Regions from separate parts of the Clostridium sp. Marseille-P299 genome, predicted to be linked through region 2. Evidence: a T-box and tRNA genes for the amino acid it is inferred to sense, from the RefSeq annotation. Region 2 holds a T-box; the other holds one or more tRNA genes.
The links. The T-box of region 2 lies ahead of BN4220_RS07905 (valine--tRNA ligase). A T-box ahead of a tRNA ligase gene usually reads a tRNA of that ligase, here a tRNA-Val.
Positions count from the first base shown of each region.

Region 1 (4,986 bases), 300 kb from region 2:
TAAGAGGAAAAGGAAAGAATAAAATGAAAAGTGTAGAAGAACAATTAAAAATTATGAAAAAAGGTGCTTTTGATATTATAAGTGAGGATGAATTACGTAATAAGATAGAAACGTCCATTCGTGAAGAACGCCCTTTAATTATTAAATTAGGACTGGATCCATCCGCACCGGATATTCATCTTGGTCATACGGTAGTATTACGTAAAATTAGACAAATGCAAGATTTAGGACATGAAGCTGTTATTATTATTGGTGATTTTACAGGAAAAATTGGTGATCCAACAGGAAAATCTAAGACTAGAAAACCACTATCTGATGAGCAAGTAAAAGAAAATGCTGCTACTTACTTAGAACAGATTTTTAAAGTGTTAGATAAAGATAAAACAAAGGTTCATTTTAATAGTGAATGGCTAAGTAAATTAAATTTCGAAGATGTTATTAAATTGGCGGCAACTACTACCGTTGCAAGATTATTAGAGCGAGATGATTTTACTAGCCGTTACAAAAGAAATGAAGCAATTGGTTTACATGAGTTCTTCTACCCATTAATGCAAGGATATGATTCTGTTAAAATTCATGCTGATATTGAACTTGGTGGAACGGACCAAACCTTTAATGTCTTATTTGGGCGTGTACTTCAAAAGGATGCTGGGCAAGAGCCACAGGTTGCAATGTTTATGCCTATACTAGAGGGGCTAGATGGTAAAGAAAAGATGAGTAAAAGTCTTGGTAACTATGTAGGGGTAAGTGAATCACCTGAAGTTATGTTTAAAAAAGTTATGGAAGTACCAGATGAGTTAATTATCCGTTATTTTGAATTAGTTACGGACGAGCATCCAGATGATATCGAAGTAATGAAGCAAGAAATGGAAGATGGAAGAAATCCGAGGGATATAAAAATTAAGCTTGCACGTATTATTACTGAACTTTACCATGGAGAAGAAGGAAGTAAGGCAGGGGAAGAATATTTTAAAACAGTGTTTAGAGATGGTCAAATTCCTGATGTAATGCCTGAACTAGATCTGCCAAAAGAAATGGAAACTTTACTTGACATTGTGCCGTTGTTATTAGAAAATAAACTTGTGGCATCAGGAAGTGAATTTCGTCGATTAATAAAACAAGGAGGCGTCTCATTGAATGGAGAGAAAATCCTAGATATTGATTGCGTCCTAGTTGAGGATGAAAATGTGCTACGAATCGGTAAGAAAAAATTTATTCGATTACGAAAAGCAGGAGGGATTCAAGACGTTAAAGCAAAGGAGCAAGAAAAATAGAAAGAGCTATAAGCATTATCTTCTGAATTTAACTTTTTTGTACATCTGTTTGATTATACCTTTTACGAAGTATACCGTACAGGCGAATTCACAATTAAGTCAAAAACAATTAGAGGAGAAAGAAAGTCTAGACCTATTTTACAAGTCACAAATTGATAAGATACAATTATTACAAGAAACTTATGGTTGTATTTATTATGCAATTGGTGATACCAACGATTATCCTTTTTCCTATACAGACGAATCGGGAGTGGATTTAGGATTATATTATGATATCATCGCTTATTTTAAAGAAGCATTAAACATTGATTTTAAAATGGTTCAGTTTGAGGATTATCAAGTAGCATTGGAGAAATTAGAAGAGAATGAGATTCAGATTTTAACAGGTATGCTGATAACTTCCGAGGAAGAACCAAGTTTTTATGAGAAAAACTTGTTATCCAACTCTAAAAATATTACATTCTCAGATCGCATTACTAAGAATAATCTAATCTTGGTTGGAAGAAACGATAAGACATTTTCCATGGAAGCAGTTTCGAATTATTATTGGGGAATTGAAGAAAGATTTTCACCTTTGGTAAAGGATACTGTTTTTGAAGGCCACACCATTGAATATAATTCATACAATGACTTGGTTCAGGCAGTAAATGGGGATGAATTACAAGGAATGTTAATAAAGGAGAGTAATTTTAACCATAATGTGGATAAGTTATTAGAAAAATCTGCAAATACTATATTAGATTACTCAATACCTTTCACCGAGCGTTTTGCCTATAACGCAGAGAATGTAACATTAAATGAACTATTAAATGATTTATTAAACATATATCTAGAGTATCACAACGTGAATGATAACGTATCCGTTGTCAATGAGATTGATTCAGAAGATGAAACGAGTAAGAGACACGTAATAGGTATTACAACTTATGTTTTTGGTTTAGCAGCAACGGTATTAATTATTTTTTATGCATCGAAACACATAACGAAGTATGTAAACAGAAGAAAGAGAATTCGTGATTTAGAAAATCGACTCATGATAAAACTAGACGCTGATTCTGAGAAGTTTTATATTGACCTAAAACAAGGTAAAATTACTTCAAGTAGACATTTTAAATCTATGCTTAAAAAACGAAAAAGAAAGACGTTACGTTTAAAAGAATTATCGGTATTGACAGGTTATGATTATGAATTACATTATAAAAATATCGTGTTCTTAGGTGAAGAATTGTTTACAGAAGAATATGCTTTGTATGTGGATGGTGAGAAAAGACATTTTGTAGAGAATGGTGTCTATAGCAATGGATTTTTGGTTACAGTGCTAACGAAAACAAATTAAAAAAAATTTAAATTTATGCTTGACAAAATGGCTTGTCCTAAATATAATATATCTTGTACTCGCGGCAAGTGAGTACGAGATATGGGATCTTAGCTCAGCTGGGAGAGCATCTGCCTTACAAGCAGAGGGTCATAGGTTCGAGTCCTATAGGTCCCATTTTTACGGTCAGTCAAATGACGTAATATGGCGAAATAGCTCAGTTGGCTAGAGCACACGGTTCATACCCGTGGTGTCGTGGGTTCAAATCCCTCTTTCGCTACTATGAATGAAAACCTATCAAACGGCGTTAGCCGATTGATAGGTTTTTTGTTGTATTGATTGAAATTAGATAATCGACTAAAGTACATTTCTAAAAATTATTTTCAATGGTTCTAACTGGGTTCCAGAGATCCTCCCCACGTAAAACATTGAGTGGATGATAATATTCTTCTAATCCTGGATTTGTTAGTTGTTTTGAAAAGTTTGCACGTTTATTAGTTTTACTACCAACTCCTGTATTTGCATATTCAACATAGGAGCAAGTAACCTCTGCATTAGGTTTATCCCAATTGTGCCAGCCTTCCTCTTTAATATGACCTTCCATATTACAATGAAGAAATGCAGTTTTTGCATAGCTTCTCCATGGCCTTCCAAGATAAACACTATTTTCTTTTGCATCACCGATTAAATTACAATCATAAAAAACAAGGCCGAATTCTTGTGAAATTGGAGTATTTGCAGCAGTGATATAAGCGGTTTCTTCACTTCGTAATTCACAAGAATCAATGGTACATCGATTAAAATAACAAGTATTAGAACCAAAGATAAAATCAACGTCACCACGGATATAACAATCTTCAAAATAATTTCTTACAAGTGGAAACATGATTGGAGTATTGGAATTTTTAAAATAATCAGGTAGCATTAATTTTTCTAGTTGAGCCTCATTGATTTCACCAACAAAGATAGTATCTTGAAATGCAATAAACCTGCAATTATAAAAAGCGGTACAATCAGAGGCAATATAGGCTGCTACGGCCTGGCCCACTTTTTCTCCATATCCAGCATAGTTTTCAATGGTTATATTTTCAACTGTGATATCTCTACCGGCAAATAAAACTGTGAAGGTATTTGAAGTGCGATATTCACTACCATCCTCCCGCAATTTTTTTGCACCATCATTATATCGAATCACTGTAGTCAAAGGATCTTGTCCGATGATTTTTAAATTCGACTTCCTTATAAATAATTTTTCATTATAAATACCTGGTTTTACGAAAATGGTGATTGTTTCTTCATGAACATCAGGAATTGATAAAATAGCATCACCAATGGTTTTAAAATCACCATCCCCAAGCATTGAAACGGTTATCATAATTTTCTGGCCTCCTATGTGTAAGTTTCTTTTGTATTTCAAGCATCTGCCTAAGGCTTATTATACTAAAACCTTGGTGGATGACAAGCAAAAACTATGTTAAAATATTATTGATAAATATTTTGATTGTAATTCGTTGAATATAATAATAAAATGAAGGAAGAACATTTAAGGAAAAAGTTGTTCTATTTAAATAAATTATAAATACAGTATTACGAAAAATATATAATTTCATATAGTATAGCTTATCAGAAGTTGCCTTTTACTTCTTAGAATATAGCTTAAGTAAGAACGGAGGTTAAGATGAGAGTAGGGTTAGGTTATGATGTTCATAAATTAGTGGAAGATAGAGAACTTATTTTAGGTGGTATTACAATTCCTTATGAGAAAGGATTACTAGGTCATTCGGATGCAGATGTATTAGTCCACGCGATTATGGATGCGTTACTTGGAGCAGCTGCACTTGGTGATATCGGAAAACATTTTCCAGATACGAAAGAGGAATATCGTGGAGTATCCAGTATAGAATTGTTAAAGCATGTGAAAAAACTCTTAGATGAAAAGTGTTTTATCATAGGAAACATTGATGCAACAATTGTTGCACAAAGACCTAAATTAGCAAGTTACATTCCTAAAATGGTTGAAAATATCGCAAAAACATTGGAGATTGACGTAAACAATGTTAATATAAAGGCTACAACGGAGGAAGGATTAGGTTTTACCGGTAGCGGAGAGGGAATTTCTTCTCAAGCAATTTGCTTATTAAATACCGTAGAGAATTTTTCTTATAACGGAAAAGATGGAGTAGCATATGTTTATGATCCAGATGCCACTGATCGTTGTTCCGGTTGTACTGGATGTTGCAAGTCTAACGGTAATGAGTAATTAATTTATGAATCGGAGGCTGCAAGACTAGCGGCAGTGAGTGATAAAATTTATGAATCGGGTGTCGTAAGGCATACACCAATGAGTAATTGATTTATGAATTGGAAGCTGCAAGGTTAATGGCAATGATAATCAAT
Region 1 is NZ_FJVE01000006.1:592,575-597,560, reverse strand. Features, by position in the region: gene tyrS (tyrosine--tRNA ligase) at 24-1,274, shown strand; gene BN4220_RS06735 (transporter substrate-binding domain-containing protein) at 1,186-2,610, shown strand; tRNA gene BN4220_RS06730 (tRNA-Val) at 2,694-2,766, shown strand; tRNA gene BN4220_RS06725 (tRNA-Met) at 2,796-2,869, shown strand; gene BN4220_RS06720 (pectinesterase family protein) at 2,960-3,964, opposite strand; gene ispF (2-C-methyl-D-erythritol 2,4-cyclodiphosphate synthase) at 4,268-4,849, shown strand.
Region 1: it has a tRNA-Val gene. The T-box ahead of BN4220_RS07905 (valine--tRNA ligase) is inferred to sense a tRNA for this amino acid. The anticodon was not compared.

Region 2 (11,218 bases):
CTTACAAAAGGTGGCGACATTATTAGAAGTAGAACCTATAGTCCTTTTATGCCATTGATGGCAGTAGCAATTATATATTTATTAATGGTATGTGTTTTTCAATTCTTTGTGGAACGTTTAGAGAGGAGGCTGCAAAAGAATGAGCACTAATAATAAGCCTCTAATTGAAGTTAAAAATATTAACAAAAAATTTAAAAGAACAGAAGCACTAAAAGATATATCTCTTGATATCTATGAAGGTGAGGTAGTTTTTATCATTGGACCATCTGGTTCTGGTAAAAGTACGCTACTTCGATGCTTAAATCGTTTGGAAGAACCAACGGGCGGTCAGATATTTTTTGAAGGTGTTGATATTACAGATAAGAAAGTAAATATTGATAAGCATCGTCAAAAGATGGGTATGGTATTCCAGTTATTTAACTTATTCCCTCATATGACAATCATGAAGAACTTAACCTTAGCACCTATGAAACTTCAAGGTGTCAGCAAAGAGGCTGCAGAAGCGGAAGCCATGCGATTACTTAAAAGAGTAGGCCTTGAAGATCGTGCAGATGCTTATCCAGATCAGTTATCTGGTGGTCAAAAGCAACGTATTGCAATTGTCCGTGCATTATGCATGAAGCCAGATGTTATGCTGTTTGACGAACCTACTTCTGCCCTTGACCCTGAAATGGTTGGTGAAGTTCTTAGTGTTATGCGTGAACTTGCCAACGATAAAATGACGATGGTAGTTGTAACCCATGAAATGAACTTTGCAAAGGAAGTAGCAACAAGAGTTATTTTCATGGATCAAGGTGTTATTGTAGAAGAAAATAATCCAAAGGAACTTTTTGAAAATCCAAAGAGTGATCGTTTGAAAAACTTTTTAAGTAAAGTATTATAATTCTAATATAGAGTAATGATCCTAATCATAAGTTATAATTAATATAAGAATATTAATTTAAGTAAAGAGTATCGTAACTAGGTAACTAGATACGATACTTTTTTTTGATAGAAATAAAGGCATAAACGTACCAGCAGGAGAATATGTTACTAGAATTCTTTGCTTATTTATTAGTTATTTAAAGGTTTGCTTAATAATACTTGTAAGGCAGGAGGAAAAAATATATAATAAATAAAATATTCAAAAGGAAGTTTAAGGTAGAGGAGGAATAGAATTGAGAACTTATGATGCAATTGAAAAAGTAAGCAAGCGAATTATAGAAGATAATATATGTGAAGCTATCATAGTTAAGGGCTCCATAGGACGTGGAGATGATGATGCGTATTCTGATGTTGATATGTATGTAATTGTTGCAGAAAATAGAATGCAAGAGTTTTTAGATAAAAGAATCGAGTATTTAAGTACATATCAGCCAATTATATTTTATGAATACCAAAACTTTGTAGCGAATCAGGTTGTTGCGATATTTGAAGATGGTTTGCATTTTGATTTATATACAGTAACAATGGAAACACTTCCGCAAAAGGATAAAATAAAAATTGTATATGATCCAAAGCAGTTATTAGAAAATTATAAGGTTGGTGTTATTTCAATTACGAAAGAAGATTTAGCCAGCAGTTTCCATAATATTCTTTATACATTTGTTGAAGCAGATACTGCATTTTCACGTAAGAACTATCCATGGACATCAAGCATGTTAAGATATTCTATTTCAGATTGTGCGTTATTACTTCGTTACATCTTTGATAAGGAATATGCTTATCTTCGACTTAAAAAAATAAATGAAGTAATCCCAGAAGAACAATATATGTGGTTAGAGGAAGCTTCAGAGAGCTTAAATCAGCAAGGGTATCAAAGAGCAATTCAATTAATCATTCAAATACTAGATTATGTAGTACAACAACTATCGGAAGAGGATATGGATGGATTTAATTTTGAATTTTTAAAATGGATTAAAGCTCAAATAGGAAATACACTATTTACCAGAAAGTAAATGTATGATTGTACAATCTTGATTTACACTATGAGAAAAGGAGTAAGAAAGGGATTGCATAATGTTTCGACCAAAGCGTGTTATATTTGAGCAAGGAGCGAAAGAATTTGCTCTTGGTAAAGAGTTATATGAACGGTTTTTAAAAGAAGAAGATATCGAAATTTTTGAGGTGAGTTCGAATCGAGTAAGCTCTCACATTCCAGGAAAAGAATTGCATGAAAAGTATCAAAGTGGCAAGCAGACGTTAGTCGTTGGGGTCAAGAAAAGTTTAAAATTTCAAAGTTGTAAACCCTCTGCACACTATCAATTGCCCATTGTTAGTGGATGTATGGGACAATGTGAGTATTGTTATTTAAATACACAACTTGGAGATAAACCCTATGTTAGAGTTCATGTAAATATCGATGAAATCTTAGAAAAGGCGGGGGAATATATAAAGGAAAGGCTTCCCGATACTACAATTTTTGAAGGGGCAGCTACATCTGATCCACTTCCAGTTGAGCCATATACGCATGCATTAGAATCCTGTATTCGATATTTTGGGCAAGTGGAACATGCTAGGTTTCGGTTCGTAAGTAAATATACGGATGTAGAATCCTTACTATCGCTACCCCATAATGGACATACAGAAATCCGATTTAGCCTCAATACCGATACAATTATTCAGAAGTATGAGCACCATACACCGACGGCTAGGCATCGTATCAAGGCTGCAACTGCAGTTGCAAAAGCAGGATATTCCCTTGGATTTATTATAGCTCCAGTCTTTTTATATGATGGATGGGTAGAAGAGTATCAGAACTTATTGTTAGAACTGCATGAGGAGCTTCCAGAAGATGTTTTAAAACGAGTGAGTTTTGAAGTGATATCCCATCGCTATACATTACGAGCAAAAGGACGGATTAATGAAATATTTCCAGAAAATCAATTACCAATGAAAGAAGAGGAACGCCAATTTAAATACGGGCAATTTGGTTACGGAAAGTATTTATATCCAAAAGAAGATTTAGAGGATATGAAAACATTTTTTATATCTGAATTAATTCGATATTTTCCAGAAAGTGAAATTAAGTATATCATATAGAAGGATGATTATTGCAGCAATGGGCAAAAATAAGAAAAATTGACTAAATGGAGGCTTGCTGCAATGAAATGTTTTCATGGTGATGGAAAGACAATATCCTATTTTGAAGGATGGTATTTTAAACATCAGAGAAAGAAAAAAGTGATTTGTTTTATTCCAGGAGTACAAATAGATGGAGCTGGAAATGCATCCGCGTTTATACAAGTTATTACGAACAATCAGACCCATTATGTTACGTATCCATACGATTGTTTTCAATCACATCCAAAACGATTATGGATTAAAATAGGAAATAATTTATTTACCGAAAAAGGTGTAAAATTAGATATAAAATGTCCTGATCTAGAAATTAAAGGTAAAATTAAATATGGTCCACTCACTCCAATTTCATACTGCATCATGGGTCCACTACGTTTTATACCATTTATGAAATGTAGCCATGATGTATTTAGCATGTCACATAATATCAATGGTAAATTAAGCATGAATGGAAAGCAATTTTGTCTAGATGGTGGAAAAGGATATATAGAAACAGATTATGGAAGTTCATTTCCAAGCACGTATTTTTGGGCACAGTGTAATGATTTTAAAGGAGAAGAGTGTTCCGTTGTTACAGCAATAGCTGATATGAATATTTTATGCTTTAAAATAAGAGGATGTTTTGCAATCATATATTATCAGGGGAAGGAATATCGATTTGCAACTTATCTTGGTGCAAAAGTAGTATTACTTCGTAAAAACAAGGTATGCATTACACAAGGTCAAGATACCTTATATATACAAACGTATGATAGGCAACCACGCGAATTAAAAGCACCGCAAAATGGGACGATGAATCGTTCGATTTATGAAGATGTCTCTTGTTATATAAGATTTAGATTCTATCATGCAGGGAAAAAGGTGTTTGATTTAAGGAGTAGTCATGCAAGCGTTGAATATGTGGGAATAAAAAATAGTAATTAATCTTTGTATTAAAATAATCAAGAAGATTTAGTGAAATCAGGGATACGTTATGGTATAATTGTAGTATGTTATAAGAGAAGTATAGACATTGTGGAATAATTACAATAGATATTATGAAAGAATGATATTCAAAAAAGTCACTCTATAATTAACTGTTATACACATAATAAAATAAGGAGGATTGCGTATGAAGGTAACGTATATCTATCATAGCTGTTTTGTTGTTGAATTGGATTCCTATATCTTAATCTTTGATTATTTTAAAGGAGAACTACCAAAGTTTGATTCTTCAAAGCGCATCTTCGTTTTTTCAAGTCATAAGCATTATGATCACTTTAATAAAGAAATCTTTCAGATAATGGAACCTTATAAGGATGTCACATATATCCTATCAAAGGATCTAAAGATGAATGAGAAGTATATGGAAAAGCAAGGGATACCACAGGAAGATTATGATAAAATTCATTATGTTGGAAAGAATGAGACGATTTCAATAGATTCGTTAAGTACACTTACCACATTAACTTCAACAGATGAGGGAGTAGCATTTTATCTTGATATTTCTGGTACGGTCATTTATCATGCTGGAGATTTGAATTGGTGGTCTTGGGCTGGTGAAACCAAAGAAGAATACGAAGATATGACCAAACGTTTTAAAGATGAAATTAAAAAGTTGGAAGGTAAGAAGATAAAAGTAGCATTTCTACCACTTGACCCTAGACAAGAGGATCGCTTTTGGTGGGGATTTGATTATTTTATGAAATTAACCGACACAACATATGCATTTCCAATGCATTTTTGGGAGAAACCATCCGTCATTGATCAGTTAAAAGGTATGGAAATTGCAAAAGAATATAAAGATCGAATTATGAATGTTGATAAGGAAGGGAAAGAATTTCTTATTGAATCATAAATCCATTATTGAATCATAAATCCATTATTGAATCATAAATCCATTATTGAATCATAAATCCATTATCGAATCGTAAATCCATTATTGAATCGTAAATTTATAATTCAATGACATCTAGTTCGTTATGATTGAATAAAATGATCACTACGTCAAAAAATAGAAAAATAAGGCGTGTATCAATATAATAAAAATATTTTTATATGAAAGGATGAATAATTTATGGAGTTTAAATTTGCACATAATAATATTAATGTACTTAATTTGGAGAAGTCTTTAGAATTCTATAAAGAAGCCTTAGGATTAGTAGAATCAAGAAGAAAAGTAGCTGAAAATGGAGAGTTTATACTTGTATACTTAGGTGATGGAGTTACAGATCATTTACTTGAATTAACTTGGTTAAAAGAATGGGATCGCCCATATAATCTAGGGGATAATGAATTCCATTTAGCATTTGAAGTTGACGATTTTGATGCAGCTTATGAAAAACATAAAGAAATGGGTTGTATTTGTTTTGAAAATAAAGCAATGGGTATTTATTTTATCAGTGATCCAGATGGTTACTGGCTTGAAATTGTACCTGGGAAGTAATCTGACAGCAATTTAATGATTGAAGTTTTTGTTTCAGAAAGCCCTTGACAACTGCAAAAACTTTGCATATTATAGTAACATAATAAGATAAGTGTGATGATGGAGAGGATTACATGAGTAACCTTAGCAGAGAGAACAACTCAATGGCTGAGAGGTTGTTTTAAGAAGTGCTTATGGAAGGTAGCTCCGGAACAGTATCTTTGAAACACAAATTAAATGTAATTATATGAATTAAATTTGTGCGTGTAGGAGATAACGGGAAGTCCCGTTACAGACGAGTGTTTTTATCATTGTGTAAATAGTGATATGAGATGCGTATTGAGACAATCAACTACTAAGAATTTGGTGTATGATTGATTGTAAATTAAGGTGGTACCACGGTTCTTCGTCCTTTTTGACGAAGAACCTTTTTTTGTTTATAAGGATAGTAAGGGAGAATCCTCCCAAAAGCGAAAACCACCAGAAACAAATTCTCCTCATACGAAATCTACAAAAGCACACGAATGAACAAAAAGAAATTAAAACAATCCTTTAAGGGAAATTACCATCAACAAGGAAAGGTACAGGTGATTCGATGCAAAAAGAATTAGCAAAGACCTATGATCCAAAGGACATAGAAGAGAGATTATATAGCAAATGGCTAGATAAGAAGTATTTTCATGCAGAAGTAGATAAGAGTAAGAAACCATTTACGATTGTGATGCCACCACCAAATATTACGGGACAGCTTCACATGGGGCATGCCCTTGATAATACTATGCAAGATATCTTAATTCGTTATAAGAGAATGCAAGGATACAATGCACTTTGGCAGCCAGGTACAGACCATGCAGCAATTGCTACAGAAGTAAAAATCATCGAACAGATGAAAAAAGAAGGAATTGAAAAAGAAGATCTAGGTCGTGATGGCTTTTTAGAACGTGCTTGGAAGTGGAAAGAAGAGTACGGCGGAAGAATTATCGACCAGTTAAAGAAGTTAGGTTCTTCTTGTGATTGGGAAAGAGAACGCTTTACAATGGACGAAGGATGTTCAAAAGCAGTAGAAGAAGTTTTCATTAAATACTATGAAAAAGGCTTAATCTACAAGGGATCAAGAATCATCAACTGGTGTCCAGTTTGTGGAACTTCTATCTCTGATGCCGAAGTTGAATATCAAGATCAAGCAGGACATTTCTGGCACATTAAGTATCCAGTAGTTGGTACCGATGAATTCTTAATCTTTGCAACTACAAGACCAGAAACTATGCTTGGTGATACTGCGGTTGCTGTTCATCCAGAAGATGAAAGATATGCACACTTAATTGGTAAGACTGTAAAGGTTCCTTTTGTTGATAGAGAAATTCCTATCATTGGTGATTCCTATGTTGATCGTGAATTTGGTACTGGTGTTGTTAAGATTACACCTGCTCATGACCCTAACGACTTTGAAGTTGGAAAGCGTCATAACTTACCAGAAATCAATATCATGAATGACGATGCTACGATTAACTCCTTAGGAGGAAAATTCGAAGGACTTGATCGTTACGAAGCAAGAAAGCAGATCGTAAAAGAACTTGATGAAATGGGTCTTTTAGTTAAGGTTGAAGATCATTCCCATAACGTTGGAACACATGACCGTTGTAAAACAACAATTGAACCATTAATTAAACAACAATGGTTTGTAAAAATGGATGAATTAATTAAGCCAGCAGTTGATGCGGTTAAGAATGGTGAAATTACATTGATTCCAGAACGTATGGAAAAAATCTATTTTAACTGGACTGATAATATTAAAGATTGGTGTATTTCAAGACAGTTATGGTGGGGACACAGAATTCCTGCATATTACTGCGATAAGTGTGGTGAATTTGTAGTATCCAAAGAGATGCCAGAAAAATGTAAATGTGGTCATGACCATTTCACACAGGATCCAGATACATTAGATACTTGGTTTAGTTCTGCACTTTGGCCATTTTCAACTATTGGCTGGCCAGAAGATACCGAAGATTTAAAATACTTCTATCCAACGGATGTTTTAGTAACTGGTTATGATATCATCTTCTTCTGGGTTATTCGTATGATTTTCTCAGGATATGATATGATGAAAGAAAAACCATTTAAAACTGTATTATTCCATGGTTTGGTTCGTGACTCTCAAGGAAGAAAGATGAGTAAGTCTCTTGGTAACGGTATTGATCCACTTGAAATTATTGATCAATACGGAGCAGATGCTCTTCGTTTCACGTTAATTACAGGTAATGCTCCTGGTAACGATATGCGTTTTTATTTAGAACGTGTAGAAGCAAGTAGAAACTTTGCAAATAAAGTTTGGAATGCATCCCGTTTTATCATGATGAACATGCAACAGATGGAAGAGGCAGGAAAAGATCCAAAGGTTGCTACAATTGATATGAGCACATTAACAGATGCTGATAAGTGGATTTTATCAAAGGCGAATGAATTATCTAAGGAAGTAACAGAAAGCTTAGATAAGTTTGAACTTGGTATTGCAGCACAGAAAATTTATGATTTCATTTATGATGAATTCTGTGACTGGTATATTGAAATGGTTAAACCAAGACTTTATGGTGATGATGATTCTACTAAGACAACTGCAATTTGGACACTTCGTAAAGTTCTTACAACAGCACTAAAATTATTACATCCATATATGCCATTTATCACAGAAGAAATCTTCTGCACATTAAAGGATATGGAAGGTATTAGTGAGACAGAAGAGTCTGTTATGGTTTCTGAATGGCCAGTATTTGATGAGTCTATGAGCTTTAAGGCACAAGAAGAAGCAGTAGAATTAATCAAAGAAGCAGTAAAAGGAATCCGTAATGTTCGTACAGAGATGAATGTTAAACCTAGTAGAAAAGCTACGGTTTATATCGTTTCTGATAGTGAGAATGTACGTGAAATCTTCACAAATAGTAAGGTATTCTTTGCAACTCTTGGTGGTGCAAGTGAAGTTATTATCCAGGAAGATAAAACAGGAATTGATGAAGATGCCGTTTCTGCAGTGATTCCAAATGCTACAATCTATATGCCATTTGCGGATTTAGTTGATATTGAAAAAGAAATCGAGCGTTTGAATAAAGAAAAAGAACGTTTGACAGGAGAATTAAAACGTGTTCAAGGAATGCTTGCAAATGAGAAATTTGTTAGCAAAGCGCCAGAAGCTAAAATAGCGGAAGAAAGAGCAAAACTTGAAAAATACACGAATATGATGGAGCAAGTAGAGGAAAGATTGGCACATTTCCAAAAATAATTGCTAAAAATGTAGTAGAAATAAAAACTATTTTTAATCATGCTAAGCCAAAAGCTTAGATGTTGACGAATCTTTGATAATGTTGCGATTTATTGCGACAAAAATTTATTGCAATCAAACTACAGTATACTATAATGGAAGCATGGTACATGCTTTTTGGGGTATACTGTAGTTTGATTTTTTAATCCTATTAAGCAGCTTAAATAGATTATATATACCTATTTTGATAAATTATAAAATCCGTTTGTTGATAAATCTTAACATATATTTAATTTTGTTGATAAAAGCTTGATTTTTTAAGGGTTAATCGTTATCATATAGAATGTAGTGTTATAGAAAAATTCGGTTTTTATGGTAGAAACGAGGTGTCGATATGATTAATTTTGATGAAGAGGTTGCAAAGTTTCAACCAAGCCTTGAAGTCGATCAAGCGGAAGAAGCAATTTTTAACAACGACTTGACAGATATTGCCGATATTATAGATGCAGTTTTAAAAGAAAAGAAAGATAAATAAGACTTTGATAGACCATGGGGGGAAGACGATGAATTGTCCATATTGCGGCAATGTAGTCGCGGTAAGAAGAAACCGCTGCGATATGTGCGGTAAAGATTTAACAACATATAAAAGAGTATATCGCGTATCGAATATGTATTATAACCAAGGGCTTGAGAAGGCAAAAGTAAGAGACCTATCAGGTGCGGTTTTAATGTTAAAGAAAAGCCTTGAGATGAATAAAAGAAACACTAACGCTAGAAATTTATTAGGTCTCGTATTTTATGAGATGGGAGAAATCGTTGCAGCGTTAAGTGAATGGGTCATCAGTAAGCATTTCCAAAGTAATGAGAATGATGCAGATGTTTACATGGGAGAAATCCAGGCGAATCCTACAAAGTTAGATAATATGAATCAAGCAATTAAGAAGTATAATTTTGCTTTAGAATCTGCAAAGCAAGGAAATTATGATTTAGCAATTATTCAGCTTAAAAAAGTTGTAAGCCTAAATCCACATTTTATACGTGCTCTACAATTGCTTGCTTTATTATATATGAAAAACAATGAATTTGAACGTGCGAGACGTGCTTTACTACGGGCAAGTAAGATAGACATTTCAAATACGACTACGCTTCGTTATTTAAGTGAGTTAAATAGCATGTTATCATCCGGAAATGCTGGACAAGCCCCATATTGGAGCAATGGAGATTTACCGGAAGCAAATAATAAAGGGATTACACCGATTAGTTCCTATCGGGAAGAAAAGCCTAATGTATTGGCATTTGTTAATTTAGTATTAGGTGTTATTATTGGAATTGCAGTTGTATTTTTCTTAATTGTTCCTACTGTAAAATCAAATATTCGTAAAGAATATGCGAAAGAGGAATTAGATTATAGTAGCCAACTAAATGTTCAACTTGCAACTATTAACTCAAAAGAAAAAGAAATTGAAACCTTGACAACCAAGTTAGAAGAAGCAGAACGTAAGTTAGCAGATGAACAAGGTACACAAAAAGATAATAAGATTTATGATAACTTACTTAGTGCACTTAAATTATACACAGATGTTAAAGCTATAAACAAGCCAAGTGAGGATGAGCTTTTAACGGTAGCAAAAGCTCTTTATCTTGTGGATGCAGAAAAATTAACGAATAAAGATGCCAGCGAGCTTTATGATTTAATGAAGAGTGATATTTATCCATCGGTTTATAATGCGGCATTTTTGACAGGCCGTGACCAATTCGATGCGGGTGAATACGAAAAAGCTGTAGAATCATTACTTGAAGCATATGCATATAATCCTACTTACGATTATACGCTTTACTATCTAGGAAAAGCATATCAAGAACTTGATAATGATGAAAGTGCAAAAATTTATTATAATGAATTACTAGAAAACTGCCCAGATTCAACCTTAAGGGATTCAACAAATACAAGATTGAATTCATTACAATAAACAACAGGGTTAATTGACATTAGATAAAATGATTTTGAAAAAGACATTTCTATAATTAGAATGTCTTTTTTTATAAGTACGATATGTAAAATTATGTTAAATATTATATAAAGATTAGAAAGGATTATATTTATATGGGAAAAAGAGAAGATATTATTTGGCTCACACCTCGGGAAGAAACCTTTGCAGATTTTGAGCTAAGGAACCGAACCTTAATCATTCATTTAAAAGAAGATTTGGACCATCATAATGCAATTTGGATTAGAGAGCAAGCGGATAAGATATTAGAGCAAAGAAATGCGCTTAATATTATATTTGATTTCAAAAAGGTTTCCTTCATGGATAGCTCAGGAATTGGTGTTATTATGGGCAGATATAAGAGAGTTATATTTATAGGAGGGAAAGTGGCGGTGGTTGGAGTTTCTGATTCAGTTAATCGTATATTGATGCTTTCTGGACTATATAAAATTATGGCTCATTATAAAGATATTGAAGAAGCTATGGCATCTATGTAGATTAAAAAAGCACAAT
Region 2 is NZ_FJVE01000006.1:891,965-903,182, reverse strand. Features, by position in the region: gene BN4220_RS07940 (amino acid ABC transporter permease) at 1-150, shown strand, start outside; gene BN4220_RS07935 (amino acid ABC transporter ATP-binding protein) at 140-883, shown strand; gene BN4220_RS07930 (nucleotidyltransferase domain-containing protein) at 1,158-1,937, shown strand; gene splB (spore photoproduct lyase) at 1,999-3,021, shown strand; gene BN4220_RS07920 (tocopherol cyclase family protein) at 3,085-3,984, shown strand; gene BN4220_RS07915 (MBL fold metallo-hydrolase) at 4,172-4,897, shown strand; gene BN4220_RS07910 (VOC family protein) at 5,117-5,485, shown strand; T-box leader at 5,573-5,881, shown strand; gene BN4220_RS07905 (valine--tRNA ligase) at 6,060-8,738, shown strand; gene BN4220_RS20255 (hypothetical protein) at 9,112-9,252, shown strand; gene BN4220_RS07900 (tetratricopeptide repeat protein) at 9,281-10,687, shown strand; gene spoIIAA (anti-sigma F factor antagonist) at 10,822-11,202, shown strand.